Linked DNA regions of Pokkaliibacter sp. MBI-7. The protein of the gene in region 1 interacts with the protein of each later gene in a pairwise test. Links are inferred from orthologs where the notes say so. Each region holds a gene or a part of one and is shown on either strand. Other genes may lie near its edges.

Region 1 (3,038 bases):
GTTTGACCGGGTTCAGTCTCGTCATCATGCTCGTCACCTTTCTACTACAACATCTGACCAGCAGCGAGAGCCTGATTCCCAGTATTGCGGCATGGCTGGCGTTGCTACTGGTCTGGCCAGCGTTGCCACCCGTTAATCGCCAACAATGCCTGATATTAATGACAATCGGTGTAGTCTGCGTGGTTATTTCTGCAGGTCTTGGCGCCAGCATCCCCTGGAGCAGCCTGCTGGGTAATTACGTACCACTGCTTTGCATGCTGGTAGCGGTCAGTTTCCTGCGCCTACTGGCCAGCCACAGTGAGGAAGCGCTGCCCAGTGGCCGCCGTGCCATTGGTTCTACACTGGCGGCGGCACATCTGCTGGGTGCCGTACTCAACCTCTCCATCCTTGCGATCATGGGCGACCGCATGGCTCGCAACAGTCAGCTCACGCTGAAACAGGTGCTGGTAATCGGCCGTGGCTTCACCTTTGCTGCACTGTGGTCACCTTTCTTTGTGGCCATGAACGTTTCGCTGTTGTCTGCCCCCGGGATGTCCTTTGCTCAGGTATTTCCAGTGGGTGCTGTCATCGCAGTATGTGCATTGATACTGAGCTGGTGGCACTTGCGCCAGGATGCAGCAAATTTTCAGGGCTACCCCCTGAACCGACAGGGGTTGTCGCTTCCCGTTGGCCTTGCCGCCCTGGTGATCGCTGCACATCAATGGAGTCCGCAGCTGTCCGTAACTTTGCTGATTACCATCCTTGCACCGAGCGTAGCACTGGCGTTGAGCGGCATTAGACAGCGCGCTCGCTGTTTCCCTGTAATAACGCAGCACGTCAGTGCCGGACTGGGGCGCATGGGGGGAGAACTGGCACTCTTTCTGGCCGCCGGGGTGCTGAGCGTTGGCTTGACGCTGATTACCCAGCAAACCGGATTCAGCTTACCCTTGCACCATTTTGGCGCATTGGAAGCCAGTATCTTGTTCCCTTTTATCCTGATCATGGCATGGTCTGGTGTTCATGCCATGATCAGCGTCGCGGTCTTGAGCCCCATACTGCTGCCGCTACAACCGAACCCGAACATGCTGGGCTTCATGTTTCTGAGTTCATGGGCAATGGGTTCGGGTTCCAGCCCTTTGTCGGGCATGAACCTGATGCTGGCGTTACGATATGGGATACGTAGTAAGCAGATATGGCGGGCACAGGCACCGTTCTTCCTGATGCTGCTACCGCTTATTTGGGCTGGACTGTTCTGGTTGGACAACTACTAGTAAGTATTAGTAGCCCAACCAGCAAAAGATAATACAGAGGAAAAATCAGCTGGCGAGGGAATCGAGAAAGCGGCGCATGGCAGCCACTGTTTCATCACTGCAGTGATGCTCAATCCCTTCAGAGTCAGCATGCGCGGCTTCTTCTGACACGCCCAGTGCCATCAGCATCGACAGCACCACTTGATGGCGCTCGGCAACCTTCACCGCCAGCTCCTGACCTTCTTCAGTCAGAAATATGCCACGGTAAGGGCGGGCCTCGACAAAACCGTCACGTTTGAGTTTGGTGACCACTTTAGAAACAGCTGCTGCGGTCACGCCGAGACGCTCAGCCAGATCACTGGCGCGGGCCTCACCGTGCAGCTGGTGGAGGTACGCGATCTCTTCGACATAGTCTTCCACCAACTCCCTCTGGTGGTCCTGGCGCACCCGCTCAAACGGGGCATAACGATGTGGTTCTGTCATGTTCTTCCTGCTACCTGTCATCGGTACCGCTACGGCTCCAGCAATGACGGTTGCCAATCATCTGTTCACGGACCTGACACCTTAAAACAAAAGCGCCTTCCAAAGAAGGCGCTTTTACTCTCGATGACTCGTCAGTATAGCTGCTGCGACAACAGATGCTTACATCAGCTCGAACACCAGAACGTAGAGGTTGAGGGCAATAATGATCGTTGCGACGATTCCTCCTGCGATATTGACCCAGCGATGGTTCGCCAGATTCCCCATCAACTGACGGTTGGCGGTAAAGAACAGCAATGGCACCACCGCAAAGGGGATACCAAAACTCAATACGACCTGGCTGACCACCAGAACCTGCTGCTCTGGCAATCCCATCAGGATCACGACGATGGCAGGTGCCATGGTAATCAGGCGTCGCAACCACAGCGGAATAGTGAAGTTTACAAATCCCTGCATCACAACCTGCCCCGACATGGTGCCAACAATCGATGAAGACAGGCCAGCAAACAGCAGCGTCAAGCCAAAGATCATGCTGGCAGCATCGTGCCCCATCAGAGGCGACAGCAACTTATAACTTTCCTCGATGGACGCAATTGTCGTTTCGCCATTACTGAAGAACACGGTTGCCGCCAAAGCCAGCATAGCCATGTTGATCAGTCCGGCCAGCGCCATACCGATGATGACGTCCATGCGGTAGTACTTCATGATGCGGCTACGATCACTGTCAGCCGTTACCTTGATACGGTTTTGCGACAATGCCGAGTGCAAATAGATCACATGCGGCATCACCGTTGCACCAAGAATCCCAGCCGCCAGAAAAATGGAATAGCTATCCGGGAAAGAAGGCAGCAGCAACCCTTTGATGATGGGCTCTGCCGGTGGCTTGCCCAGCAGAATTTCCAGCAGGAAGCCCGCTGATACGGCCAGAATCATGGCACCAATGATCATCTCCATGGTGCGGAACCCATAGCGCTGCATGTACAGCACCGCATAGGTAATCGCCCCGGTCAGCAGCGCTCCTTCCAGCATCGACATGCCGAACAGCAGATTAAAGGCCAGCGCCGCGCCCAGAAATTCAGCGAGATCCGTCGCAATAGCGATCAACTCCGCCTGCACCCAAAACAGCCACACCACCGGGCGCGGATAGCGATCACGAATCACTTCTGCCAGATTCTTGCCTGTTGCCAAGCCAAGCCGTGCCGACATGGTCTGGATCAGCATTGCCATCAGGTTGGCCCATAGCACCACCCACAGCAGGGTATACCCATAACGCGAGCCTGCCTCAATGTTGGTGGCGAAGTTGCCCGGGTCGATATAGGCCACAGCGGC
Region 2 (3,205 bases), 2.7 Mb from region 1 along the record:
ATCTTCTTGGAATAGGCAGCAATCGGGTAAACAAAGGTGTTAGCTACTGCCACCAGTTTGAAGCCGCGATCACGTACCATGGCATCCAGATAAGGACGGTGCTGGAACGCGTTAGCATCAATAGAACCATCCGCCAGGGCTACGTTAGGAGCCACGTAGTCAGAAAACTCGATCAGTTTGACATCCACATCAAAGCGCTTTTTAGCTTCGGCCGCAGCAGTCTCCATGACCTGCGACTCCGGGCCAGCCATCACACCCACTTTCAATGGCTCAGCAGCCTGGGCCTGGCCCCAGACCAGCAGGGAAACCGCAGCAGCGGCAACAGTTTTGATAAAGGTACGACGGTTAGACATGTGACAACTCCAGTTGACAGTCGGACAGGCCTTCAGTGAGGCATGTCCCTTTGTATTTTTCAAAACACTAACACTTCATGCGCAGCGCTTTCTTCAGTGACGAGTGTGGTCGTAACGACGCACCAGCCAGTCACCCAGCGACTGCACCAGCTGTACCAGCACGATCAGGATCACCACGGTGGAGATCATCATGCTGGAATCAAAACGCTGGTATCCGTAGCGGATACCCAGATCCCCCAGTCCACCACCACCGATGGCACCGGCCATGGCCGAATAGCCAATCAGGGTAATCAGCATCAGGGTCAGACCATGAATCAGGCCGGGCATGGCCTCAGCCAGCAGTACCTTGCGCACAATTTGCCATGGGGTCGCCCCCATGGCCTGAGCGGCCTCGATCAATCCACCGGGCACTTCGTTCAGTGCGCCTTCGGTAATGCGGGCAACAAAGGGAATCGCGCCCAGCGTCAGCGGCACAATCGCTGCTGTCGTGCCGATAGAGGTACCGACGATCCAGCGGGTAAAGGGAATAATCGCCACCAGCAGGATAATAAAAGGCACGGAACGCGTGGCATTGATGACGATGCCCAACAGGCGGTGCAACCATGGATTCTGCAGCATCCGTCCGGACTTGGTGGTATAGAGCAGAATACCCAGCGGAATACCCAGTAAGGCACTGAGACCACCCGACACCGCGACCATGTACAGGGTTTCCCACAGACTGCTGGTCAGCAGATCCAACTTAGCGGCTGACATAACCCAGCACCTCCACCTGTAACTCTTGTTGCTGCAACCATGCCAGCGCCGCCTCGGCCGCAGGCTGATCCTGCGCTTCTACCTGCGCCACCATAAAACCCAGCGGCTGGTGCTGAATCAGTTCGATCTGCGAAGAGAGAATATTGACGTCCACACCAAACTCGCGGCTCAGATGAGACAGCACCGGCGCATCAACCTGCCCACCCACATAGGTGATGCGTACCAGTGGATCGAGCCCTGCAGCAGGTACACTCTGCAACCGGCTCAGGATGATTTCTGGCAGTGGCCGCTCAAGAGCAGCCTGCACAAAACGTTTGGCAGTAGCTGATTGGGGTCGGGCGAAGAAAGCCTGCACCGGTCCACGTTCGACGACTGCACCATCTTCCATCAGTGCGACTTCGTCGCAGAGGGTCTTGATTACATCCATCTCGTGAGTGATCAACAGGATGGTCAACCCCAGCTTTTCGTTGATATCTCGTAGCAAAGCCAAAATTGAGCGCGTGGTTTCAGGATCAAGTGCAGAGGTAGCTTCATCACACAGTAAGACTTTGGGCTCACTGGCCAAAGCACGAGCGATAGCGACACGCTGCTTTTGGCCGCCAGATAACTGGGCAGGGTAATGATCGGCTCGCGCCTCAAGGCCGGTCAGAGCAAGCAGAGGCTGGACACGGGCAGCAATGTCACTGCGACTCAAGCCTGCCAGCTCCAATGGCAGCGCCACATTGTCAAAGACGCTACGAGTGGACAGCAGGTTAAAGTGCTGAAAGATCATACCAATCTGGCGCCGAGCCTGACGCAGTTCCGCATCGGTCAAGGTCAGCAGGTCTCGCCCATTGACCCAAACCTCACCGGCATCGGGACGCTCCAACAAATTGACACAGCGGATCAGGGTTGATTTGCCGGCGCCGCTGGCACCAATCACCCCGAATATACGCCCTTCAGCCACGTCGAGGCTGACATCACGAACCGCGTGAACAGGCGCACCATGACCATGGTAAGTTTTAACTAGATGCTTTAGAGAGATCATCGCATATCCAAATATGACTTGCGGATAGCGATGGTTGGCAGGCAACCATCCTGAGCTAACAGAACGGATCAAAGGCGGGAATAACGGCCTAAACCCTTCTTTTAGCGTATTTCTTAGCAAGGCTCTCAAGAGCCTTACTAACGCGCCCGCAAGCCGAAGTACAAATCAGCGCGTAAAGTAATAGGCAGGTAGTCTATATTCCACCTGTTTGATGTCAATAATATTCACCGAGAGCGCTAAACTGCTTTGCTCTAACTTAGAGCCATTAGCTATATGACCTGTTAACCGCCGCCAGACCAAAAACCGGACCAGTAGCAACAGTGAGATGAGATGACGACAGCGCTTGACGTGATAAAAAATAAGGCAGGTAAGCTACCTGCCTGAAAGATGGGTTGAGATTGAGAGCAAAGTGGCACATTCGCTGACAACCGAATGTGCAAGAGGGAGTATGGCACAGGCTAGTAAAATCAGGCATTTCCGCTCAGCTCAGACTGTTTCACACTGTTACCCCCTCTCAAAGATGCATGAGTTCAAAATGTCAATTCTTTCATCATCTGCCCATGCCTGTATAATGGCGCCCCTACCCTAGAGTCTCCTCCTGCGGATAACTGCTTTCACCTCTCCTATAATGGATAGTGACAGTTCGTCCAGGGTCTTTGCGCGCCCGGTTTCGGCCACAGGAGCAGACTCATGACAAATTCACCGCACCACTGAAAGGTTGTCCACGTGATAATCTTCAAGATTACCAATACCAAGACACAACAGACCTACATTGGCTCTACCAAAGGGGACATCTATTCCCGTTGGCAGGAGTATGTGAAAGCCGCTGAAGCAGGGATGGATTTTCCTCTGTATGAGGATATTCGTGCGCACGGAGAAGTCAGCTTCGAAGTCGAGGAAATCGACTTTGCTGAAACCCGTGAGGAGCAGCAGGAACTTGAGCTGTATTACACCATTGAGTCTCGTGCACGCTCGCTGAAAGGCTATAAATTCTCTACTGCCAAAGTGGTCATTCCTGCTGCTCAGCTGGAATTGCAGGAAGAAATTCTGGCAGCCCGCGCCAGCATGCAGA

The links.
Region 2: the proteins of mntR (region 1) and QCD60_RS15050 interact in binary tests that used the Escherichia coli proteins (3 or more experiments, as listed by UniProt). The link is inferred for Pokkaliibacter sp. MBI-7 from one-to-one orthologs.

What each region holds. Positions count from the first base shown.
Region 1 is NZ_JARVTG010000001.1:726,309-729,346, forward strand. What follows is about bases 5-2,718. They hold mntR (manganese-binding transcriptional regulator MntR), read right to left. Parts: upstream 1,713-2,718; coding sequence 1,296-1,712; downstream 5-1,295. Other genes in these bases: QCD60_RS03290 (hypothetical protein), read left to right, coding at 5-1,250; QCD60_RS03300 (Nramp family divalent metal transporter), read right to left, coding at 1,872-2,718. Also shown: more of QCD60_RS03290, read left to right, coding at 1-4; more of QCD60_RS03300, read right to left, coding at 2,719-3,038.
Region 2 is NZ_JARVTG010000001.1:3,386,609-3,389,813, reverse strand. What follows is about bases 114-2,994. They hold QCD60_RS15050 (methionine ABC transporter ATP-binding protein), read right to left. Parts: upstream 2,134-2,994; coding sequence 1,093-2,133; downstream 114-1,092. Other genes in these bases: QCD60_RS15045 (GIY-YIG nuclease family protein), read left to right, coding at 2,860-2,994; QCD60_RS15055 (ABC transporter permease), read right to left, coding at 447-1,106; QCD60_RS15060 (MetQ/NlpA family ABC transporter substrate-binding protein), read right to left, coding at 114-353. In the rest of the region: more of QCD60_RS15060, read right to left, coding at 1-113; more of QCD60_RS15045, read left to right, coding at 2,995-3,205. UniProt on the Escherichia coli protein: Part of the ABC transporter complex MetNIQ involved in methionine import. Responsible for energy coupling to the transport system. It has also been shown to be involved in formyl-L-methionine transport.